DNA from 3 places in the Arthrobacter sp. DualSoilB13 genome. Region 3 is predicted to be linked to each of the others. Evidence: riboswitches for the same ligand, from Rfam matches in the RefSeq annotation. Region 3 holds a riboswitch; each other region holds the start of a gene.
The links. A riboswitch is a leader RNA that binds a small molecule or an ion and turns the genes downstream of it on or off. The one in region 3 is predicted to bind cyclic di-AMP.
Positions count from the first base shown of each region.

Region 1 (3,249 bases), 1.3 Mb from region 3:
TGGCAACGCCCTAGGTGTTCGGTAGCTTCAGGATCTCCCCGAGATCGTACTCAGCGGGCTCTTCCAGCTGCGCGTACGTGCAGCTCCCGGGGGTCCTGTCCGGCCGCCACCTGCGGAACTGCGTGGTGTGCCGAAACCTGTCCCCCTCCATGTAGTCGTACTTCACTTCGATCACGAGCTCGGGGCGCAGGGGCACGAAGGAGAAGTCCTTGCCCCCGCTCCAGCGGCTTTGGGCGCCCGGCATGCGTGAACCCCCGGCAGCCTCGTCCTGCCTGGCCCATTCGCCCCACGGGTGTTGGTCGAGTTCAATCTGATACGGCTCAAGCTCAGCCACCAAGGCCTCGCGCTTGGCCATGGGAAACGATGCCACTACTCCCACGTGATGTAGCCGGCCGGTGTCGTCGTGCAGGCCAAGCAGCATGGAGCCCACTACTTTCGCGGTCTTGTGCCAGCGGAACCCAGCCACCACGCAATCGGCCGTGCGCTCGTGTTTGGTCTTGAACATCACCCGCTTGTTCGGGAGGTACGCCCCATCCAGTGGTTTGGACAGCACACCATCCAGGCCCGCGCCCTCCAGTTGTACGAACCACTCCTGTGCCCGTTCCAGATCAGTCACCGCAGGAGTCACATACACAGGCGGCTCGGCCTCGGCGAGCGCACGTTCCAAGATGGCCCGGCGCTCGGAGAACGGCTTGTCCATGAGGTTCTGATCGCCTAGCGCGAGGATGTCGAACGCAATCATGGACGCCGGGGTCTTCTCAGCAAGCATACGGACGCGGCTGTCGGCGGGGTGGATCCGCTGCTGGAGCACCTCGAATTCGAGCCGGCCACCCTCGATCAGGACGATTTCGCCGTCAATCACGCATTTGTCCGGCAGGTTCTTCCTGAGGGCATCCACCACCTCGGGGAAGTAGCGGGTCATGGGCTTCTCGTTGCGGCTGCCCAGGACGATCTCGTCGCCGTCCTTGAAGACGATGGTCCGGAAGCCGTCCCATTTGGGCTCATAGTGCCCAACATCGGGGATGGTCGGAACGGATTTGGCGAGCATGGGCGAGACGGGTGGCATCACAGGCAGGTCCATAGACAATGTCTACCCGCCGGTGCGCGCCGAAGCTAGTGTTGGCCAGGGATATCTTGGTCGAGCCGTCCGATGCCTGCTGCCCAGCACCGGCCCCGAAGCCTAAGCGCTAGAAGCCTACCGCTTAGGCTGAACTACCGCCCGTTACATTAATGTGACTTTACTTTCCGGCTCATGTACCGTCGTAGGGCGACCCATATCTCCGCTGGGCCGCTTCCGGATTGACGCCGAGCTCTGCCGCAATCCGGGATCCGCCAGACCCGCGGCAGAGACGGGGGACCCAGGTTCCCGGGCTTGTTACCCACAAGCCCTTGGGGTGAAGCCGCCTTGCGCGGCCGGACGGCCTCGTCCGAACCCGACAGCTAACCTCGAAGGCGTTGAGAGGCAACCACCATGTCCCCAACCATGGATCAGCCGCGCCGCGCCCAGACTGAAGGCGAGCGCACCAAGCCAACCGGACGCCGTCGGGCCCAACCCAGCGGATTCCTTGACAACGCGCCGGCAGATTCCGCCGCCGTCAGCGGAACGTCAAGCACGACGCCGGAACCCGCCACTGCGGCCATGCCCGCCGCGGTGAAACCCACCACGCGTGCGGAAATCCGCGCAGCCGAGCGCGAGCGTGCTGCCCGGGCCGTACTCGCGCCCGAGGAATCGGCGGCAGCTCCGAAGTCCACCACACCGGGACCTCCTACCGCAGCCATCCCCATCGTTCCGCCGGCCAGCCAGGAACCCGCCACCACGGCTATTCCAGTAGTGCAGCCTGCAACGCCGGAACCCGCAACTGCGGCCATTCCCGTAGTCACTGCCCGCGATGAGTCCGCGCGCACGCCGGAACCCACGGAGTCCCCGCGCAAGGACGCTGAGTCCCCGCGCGGCAAGTCTCCAGCTCAGGTGGCCGCAGCTGCTACAGCCTCGGCATCACTGGCAAGCCGCCGGGACGTTCGAAAGCCGGCCGCTGCGCCCACCACCAAGTCCGGTTTTGGCGCCACATCCTCGTTCGGCCGCGAACCGTTCAGCCGTGAACCACAGGCCGCCCTGCGCAAGGCAGCTTCGGTCAAACACATGAGCCAGCGCATGGCCGTGGTGGCGGGGGCCCTTGGCCTCGTGCTGACAGCCGGCGCTTTGGGGCCAGCCCTTGAACTTCCGTTCTTCGGCCAGGAAACCCCGTCGCAGGAAGCCAGCGGGGGCGAAGGCCGCACCTCGGGTTCGGCATCCCCCGGGCCCAAGGCTTCCTACACCACGGCGTCATCACCTTCGGCCTCCACGCCATCCACAGCATCAGGGGCAACGGCTTCCTCCGAGGCCGGCCAGCCCGCGACGATCGCGGAGGCACCCGGGGCGGTGTCGCCGTCGTCGACTCCCACCCCACAGGTTTCGCTCGCGGACCCGGTATGGGTTCCGTCAGCGGGCTCGTCCGCAGTCCCGGCAGTTCCTGGCGCCACCAGCCCGGCACCCACCCAGCCGGCCCCCGCGCCGAGCGATGTGCCGCCCTCGGACACCATCACTACACCGCCTGCGCCGACGCCAACGGGCACTCCCACACCGACCCCGACTCCCACAGGAACTGCGACTCCCACACCGACTCCAACGCCGACGGATACTGCAACGCCGACGGATACTGCAACGCCGACGTCCAAGCCGAAACCGGGCAAGCCGACCGCTGCCTCAGCACCGCAGCCCAGTGAATCGGCACTTCAGGACATCCTCGATGCCGCCCAGAAGGTATTCGGTTGAGCACCCGCGTGCCCCGTACGTCCACCCATGCGGGGTGGCATAGCCGGTACTGCAGCAGCAGCCGGACCGCCACGTTCCGTCGGCGGATGGGGCGCTGGAGCTGCCAGCGTTTGCGGCGCTCGTAAGCCAACACCGCATACTTCGTACTTACAAGGGGAAGCAGGCTCAGATCCGTGGCCGTACTGCCCAACGCCTGGCCTTCAGGGCCGCATGTAACTCGAGCCGGATCGCGCCACTCAACGGATCAGCACCGATGAGCTGGCGGATCCGGCCGAGCCTGTTGTAGATGCTGCTCCTGTGGAGATGAAGTTTGGCGGCGACGTCCTGAACCGAGCCGTCATTGTCATAGAGCAATTCAAGGACGGGCAGGAGTTCGCCGTTTTTGTCGTGGTCCTCGAGTGCCCTGAAATGCACAGATCCCGTGTCATCCCAACCGC
Region 1 covers NZ_AP035865.1:3,971,569-3,974,817, forward strand. Annotated here, with positions in the region: gene ACZ5J0_RS18310 (ATP-dependent DNA ligase) at 11-1,081, opposite strand; cyclic di-AMP (ydaO/yuaA leader) riboswitch at 1,321-1,469, shown strand; gene ACZ5J0_RS18315 (DNA polymerase III subunit gamma/tau domain-containing protein) at 1,472-2,812, shown strand; gene ACZ5J0_RS18320 (PucR family transcriptional regulator) at 2,978-3,249, opposite strand, start outside.
Region 1: it holds a riboswitch for cyclic di-AMP, as region 3 does, so the genes downstream of both, ACZ5J0_RS18315 (DNA polymerase III subunit gamma/tau domain-containing protein) here and ACZ5J0_RS04720 (M23 family metallopeptidase) in region 3, are expected to answer to the same signal.

Region 2 (3,249 bases), 200 kb from region 3:
GTCCAGCCGCGCGACCGACTTCGGCAGGCCGCCGTCGAACTTTCCCACGAACCCCTCCGGAAGGCCTGACCCGCTGGAGGCGCGCGGCCAGGCCGCGGGAACGCTCAACGCGAGGATCGACGGCTCAACCGTGAGGAGTTCGGGGCTCATCGACGCCCAAGGCAACCGCGTTTCACTCTCCGCAGCCGATGAGCAGGTCCTGTTGTCGCTCCCCAAGGACAACGTCCCGGTGGATCGGTCCCTGTCCAATGGTGACTACCGGCTGGTGGCAGTGGACACCTACGGTGATGTGATCGTGACGGGACTGCCCTTGGCGGACAAGCAAAGCGCCGAGGCCTCGCTGGTGTGGACCATGGTGTTGGTTTCGTTGGGCGGATTGGTACTGATCGGCCTCGCCGGAACAGTGATCATCCGGCGGACCATGCGGCCGCTTGAGCAGCTCTCCGAGGTTGCCACCAAGGTTTCGCGCCTCCCCCTCGACGCCGGTGAGGTCGCACTTGCGGTGCGCGTACCGCCGTCGGCCGCTCATCCCGGAACGGAAGTTGGAAGCGTTGGCCATGCTCTGAACCAGATGCTGGAGAACGTCGCCAGTGCGTTGGAAGCACGGCAGGAAAGCGAAACCAAGGTGCGTCAGTTCGTCGCTGATGCCTCACACGAACTCCGCACACCGCTCACCGCGATCCGAGGCTACACGGAGTTGCTGAGGATGACCGAGACCTTCACCGACGATGGCCGCAAGTCGCTGGCAAGGGTCCAAAGCCAATCGGAGCGCATGACCACGCTGGTTGAGGACCTGCTGCTGCTGGCGCGCCTGGACGAGGGGCAGCCCGTGAAAGTCGAGGACGTTGACCTGACCCAATTGGTGATCGAAACCGTCAGCGATGAGAAGGTCATGGCGCCGGATCACATCTGGCACCTCCAGCTCCCCGATGAACCTGTCACGGTCCGCGGCGATGTAACGCAATTGCACCAGGTGCTCGCCAACCTGCTGTCCAACGCGCGCAAACATACCGATCCCGGCACCACCGTGGTGACAGGCGTCATGCTCTCCGCTGATGGCAGCGCAGTGGTCACAGTCACGGACAACGGCCCGGGCATTCCGGTCGATTTCCAAGGCCGGATCTTCTCCCGTTTTGCCCGCGCTGATGCCGCGAGATCGGGTTCTGAAGGCACCTCCGGACTGGGCCTTTCCATTGTGGATTCGATTGTTGCCGCCCATGGTGGCACCGTGGAGGTGACCTCCCGGCCCGGGCGCACCGAGTTCGCACTGCGACTTCCCACGGTAAGCGCCGGAGAAAGTCAGACAAGCCGGCAAGGCGACTCACCGGCGTCGTGATCTCTGTTACCTAAATGTGACTTCTGAAGAAACCTCCTGTACCGTCGAAAGGGTGGGTTTCCCCAAGGACCCACATCCGGGATGCGCCGAGCTCTGCCACTTCCCGGAGTCCGTTCTTCTTTGAGGCAGAGACGGGGGACCCACAGTCTCCGGGCCTGGCAATGTGCCGCCCTAGGGGTGAAGCCGCAGCGTGACGCGCGGCCGGATGACCTCATCCGAACCCGACAGCTAACTCCGCAGGCGCTGAGAGGTCACACAACATGTCTGAATTTAACGATCAGACGCGCCCTTCTGCGCGTCACCGCGACGAACACAACGCACCGCTCACCAAGTCGCAGTCCGTCCTCAAGAACGCTGCCCGCCAGGGTAAGTCCGGCCACCGCATGTCAGTCGTAGCCGGCGTTGTTGCAGCCGCACTGGGTGTTGCATCGCTCGGAACCGCCGCAAACGCCGCGTTGACTCTCCCTGAGGCGAGCCGCGTTGCCGGGACCCAGGCTGCTGCCCAGGTCAGCGCCAACAAGTCAGCTGAAATCTCCGCTTCCTTGGATGCTGCCGCCGCCAAGGGCGCAGCTGACCGGGCTGCCGCGGACAAGGCAGCTGCTGAGAAGGCCGCTGCCGACAAGGCTGCCGCTGACCAGGCCGCTGCTGAGAAGGCTGCCGCTGACGCTGCAGCCAAGCAAGCCGCCGACGCCGCTGCCGCCCAAGCCGCAGCTGAGAAGGCTGCCGCTGACGCTGCAGCCAAGCAAGCCGCCGACGCCGCTGCTGCCGCCGCCGCTGCGGAAGCTGCAGCTGCCGCAGCCGCCCCGAAAGCCGTGGACGACCCCGCCGCCGCCAAGGCCTACGCCGCCAGCATCCTGGGCAACTACGGCTGGAGCGCAGCTGAGATGACCGCACTGAACACCCTGTGGGAGAAGGAATCCAACTGGAGGACAACTGCCACCAACGCTTCCAGCGGCGCGTATGGCATTGTCCAGTCCCTCCCGGCCGGCAAGATGGCCTCCGCTGGTGCTGACTGGCAGACCAACTACCAGACCCAGATCAAGTGGGGCCTGAACTACATCAAGGAGCGCTACGGATCCCCGTCCGCCGCTCTGGGCTTCCACTTGGCCAACAACTGGTACTAAGCCAGACCGCTTCATTGCCGCGCCCGTTCCCGCCGTCCGCCCCAGTACCCACTGGAGCGGATGGCGGGAACGGATGCGGCTTTTGCTGTTTTACAGGCGCCACCCGTGGTTCACAGGCGCCACCCGTGGTTCACAGGCGCTGCCCATGGTTCACAGCGCGGTCACAGCCTCCGCCTAAAGCCCACATAATCGGCCGTCGCATGCTGGATATATGACGCTCACAGCTCCCCGGCCAGCACTGCATCGGACGGTGCAAGGCACTCCCGCCAGCACACCCGCGCTGGCTCCCGTCCTGGACATCGCCATACCCGTGTTCAACCAGGAAGTCCGCCTGGAAGAAAACCTTCGCAGGCTGCACGGGCACCTTGCAGACACTCTTCCGCACACCTTCCGGATCACTGTGGTGGACAACGCCAGCACGGACGGCACCCTGCGGATCGCCGAACGCCTGGCGAGGGAATTCCCCGAGCTTATGGTGGTCCGTCTTGATCGAAGGGGCCGCGGAAACTCCCTCCGTAAGATCTGGTTGTCCTCCGCGTCACCGCTGCTTGCCTATATAGACCTGGACCTGTCCTTCGACCTTTCGGCCGTGGCTCCTCTTCTGGCCCCGCTGATGTCGGGCCACTCAGACCTCGCTGTCGGCACGCGTCTGGCAAAGGCTTCGCACGGGACATTTAGCCACCACCGTGACGTCATTGCACGCGCCTACAATTTTCTGTTGCGCGTCCTGACGGGAGCGCGCTTCTCCGATGCTGAGTGCGGGTTCAAAGCCATTCGTGCCGACGTCGC
Region 2 covers NZ_AP035865.1:779,045-782,293, reverse strand. Annotated here, with positions in the region: gene ACZ5J0_RS03800 (sensor histidine kinase) at 1-1,336, shown strand, start outside; cyclic di-AMP (ydaO/yuaA leader) riboswitch at 1,435-1,591, shown strand; gene ACZ5J0_RS03795 (aggregation-promoting factor C-terminal-like domain-containing protein) at 1,597-2,460, shown strand; gene ACZ5J0_RS03790 (glycosyltransferase) at 2,672-3,249, shown strand, end outside.
Region 2: it holds a riboswitch for cyclic di-AMP, as region 3 does, so the genes downstream of both, ACZ5J0_RS03795 (aggregation-promoting factor C-terminal-like domain-containing protein) here and ACZ5J0_RS04720 (M23 family metallopeptidase) in region 3, are expected to answer to the same signal.

Region 3 (3,249 bases):
AAACATCGGCGTCGGCTGCCTGTGCGGGCAATCCGACGGTGAGGACGAGGCCTGAGGCTGCGGCCAGAACGATGGCCTGACGGCTCATGGTTCCGGCGTTGGTGGATACAGCCTTGGAAAGCGTGTTCAACGGGTTCGTGCGAACCGTTTGGGCGCGATGGCGCGCAGGGGTAGTGCGTGATGACACGTAGGTAGCCTCTCCCAATGCCTGCGAGGTGAGCTGTCGGATTCGGATGGGAGTCATCCGGCCGCGCCGCTTCCAAGGAAGATTTGCGACTTAACCCCAAGGCCTTCTCACGAAGACCAGAAGTGGTTCCCCCGCCCCTGCCAGACGATTTATGCGAACGGACCTTGAGAGGTGGCAGAGCTAGGCAATCCACTCAAGTGCACCGGCCCCCTAAAAAGCCGATGCGCTCTGTACGCTACAACAGTTGAACGCAAATGTCACATTCAGGTCACGGGGTGTCCCGCACATGCGAGAGGCGACCATCAGATTGGTTAGAGCCAGCCCATGGGGTCTACGACTTCACCGTTGACCTGAACCTCGAAGTGGAGGTGGCAGCCGGTTGAAGCGCCCGTGGTGCCGCTCAGCGCGACGGTATCGCCACGGTTGACGGTTTGTCCCACCTGGACGGTGAAGGACGACAGGTGGTTGTACGTGGTCTCGAGGCCGTTGCCGTGGTCGATCACCACACGGTTGCCTCCGCCATATTCGTGCCATCCGGCGAAAGTGACCTTGCCGGTTGCCGCTGCGTGGACAGCGGTGCCGCACTGGGCAACGAAGTCCTGGCCCCGGTGGAAGTCACCGGCGCCGCCCGTGAGGGGGCTGATGCGGTAGCCGAAGGGCGATGCCGTGGTAAGCGTGTCAAGGGGGCTGGCCATGGTGCCAACGGATGATGCGCGCTGGATGCTTCCGGCCGACTGGGCGCTGAGCAGTTGCTTCAACTTCCCATCGGGGTCAGCGGCAGTGGCGACTGCGGCTCGGCTGAAGTCGATCTTCGCCGACGCGGCCGCGGAAACCTCGGGCTGGCTGCCCGCGGGGGCTGCGACGGCGAGGGCGGACTCGGTCTGGCCCGATTCCGAGGTGGCCATGACCGGGCTGGTGGCCGGCAGGCCGACAGTCAGGGCAAGCCCGGTGGCGGCAAGCGCAACACCGGCCTTCTGCCCGACGCCGCTGGCAGCGGCGAAGTCGGCAACCTGGCGCAGGGGGCTCTTACGGCGGCGCACTTGACGCTCGGTGGCGCGGGGCCGGATCTCCGTGACGACGGTGGCTGGCCGCAGCTCAGCAGCGGGGCCGGACGCGCGGCGGCGACCCCTGACGTTCTGCGATGTCAAACTCTGTTCCTCTCTCAAAAGCCTGCGAAGTTAGCTGTCGGATTCGGGTCAGAGAGTACAAAGACCCGGTCCGCGCGAGGCGCTCACGGCACACAGGTATCCCAAGAGGGACTTGTATACGTGGGCACTTCTGCTGCGGACTTCACCCCAAGGCTGCTTCTTTAGACAGCCGCTTGTGGTTCCCCCGCCTCTGCCAGTGGTGGGTGACACACCTGATCCGCTGGCAGAGCTCGGCTCCGGATCAGGTAACGCTTTGGTATCAGCGCTAGTAAATAACTATAGGGGATTAAGGCCTTCGGTAATAAATTCGTTATCAACAGGATCGGGCTCAGAGCGAGAAGCCCTTATCACTATTTTCGGAAAACCGCAGGTCACGCACGCTAAAAAGTGACAGAAGTGAGGTTTGACACGGCGCTGCCGGCGACACTCAGTTGAGGGATACGAAGACGTGCGCGGCCACCTCGGGCGGCAGCTCCAAAGCGCCTTCGATGCCCGGAACACGGACGGAGATGTACTCGCCGACGCGCTCCAGCGAGACACTTGCGCCGGGACGGATTCCGCCTTCGTCCAATTGGGTCAGGAGCTCCGGCTCAACCTGGATGGGCTCCGCGAGGCGGCTGACCACCACGCGGGTAGCGGCGGCATATCCGTCCATTGCCTGGAGCAGGTTGACATCCAGCCGAGGGAAGGGCTGGCTGGCAAGGCCGCCAAGCGCTTCAAGTCCGGGGATGGGGTTGCCGTAGGGAGACTCCGTGGGGTGTTCCAAGAGCTCGTAGAGCCGACGCTCCACACGCTCGCTCATGACGTGCTCCCAGCGGCACGCTTCATCATGGACGTAGGCCCAATCGAGCCCAATGACGTCGGCCAGCAGGCGCTCCGCGAGGCGGTGCTTGCGCATGACTTCGGTGGCGCGCTTCCGGCCCGCTTCCGTCAGTTCCAGGTGGCGGTCGTTGGACACAATCACCAGGCCATCGCGCTCCATGCGTCCGATGGTCTGGGAAACAGTGGGGCCGGAGTGCCGCAGGCGCTCGGCGATGCGGGCCCGCAGGGCCACAATGTTTTCTTCTTCAAGCTCCAAAATGGTCCGAAGATACATCTCAGTGGTATCGATCAGATCCGTCATCCAGCTCAGCTCTCCTCGAACGCAGTTCCTTGCGTAATCTCCACCGTACCGCGTCCCTGGCAAGGGCGGACGGTGTGCACCGCCGCCCCCGGAACGCCAACCCCCAGCCTAGCTTATTTGGAATTACTCTGGATAATTCCGGTCGCATTCGGTGGGACCGCATTCCACGTGGCGGACTATGACGGTGGCAGGTTCCTGAGGCCGGGCCGTGTCAGGCAGAATTGGGGTGTCGAAGGGGCAGTTGATGCCCCATGCCACCTCCCATCTCTAGCCGACACCCATTGGAGCGCCACGTGAGCGACAACAGCATCACCATTCCCGCCGACCTTCTGCCCAAGGACGGACGCTTCGGCGCTGGACCGTCCAAGGTTCGCCCGGAACAGATCGAGGCGTTGTCTGCAGCATCGTCCACCATCCTGGGTACCTCCCACCGCCAGGCTCCAGTCAAGAACCTGGTGGGTTCGGTCCGTGAAGGACTCAGCCAGTTCTTCCGCGCTCCGGAAGGTTACGAGGTTGTCCTCGGCGTAGGCGGCTCAACGGCGTTCTGGGATGTGGCGGCGTTTGGCCTGGTGGAGAAGAAGGCACAGCACTTGTCCTTCGGTGAGTTCGGTTCCAAGTTCGCTGCCGCCACCAACAAGGCACCCTTCCTCGATGCTTCCTCCATCATCAAGGCCGAACCCGGAACCCGCCCGGTGGCACAGGCCGAAGCCGGCGTTGACGTCTACGCTTGGCCCCAGAATGAAACGTCAACGGGCGTGGCTGCGCCCGTCAAACGCGTCCAGGGTGCTGAT
Region 3 covers NZ_AP035865.1:981,223-984,471, reverse strand. Annotated here, with positions in the region: gene ACZ5J0_RS04725 (C40 family peptidase) at 1-187, opposite strand, end outside; cyclic di-AMP (ydaO/yuaA leader) riboswitch at 192-353, opposite strand; gene ACZ5J0_RS04720 (M23 family metallopeptidase) at 499-1,335, opposite strand; cyclic di-AMP (ydaO/yuaA leader) riboswitch at 1,340-1,551, opposite strand; gene ACZ5J0_RS04715 (metal-dependent transcriptional regulator) at 1,763-2,458, opposite strand; gene serC (phosphoserine transaminase) at 2,752-3,249, shown strand, end outside.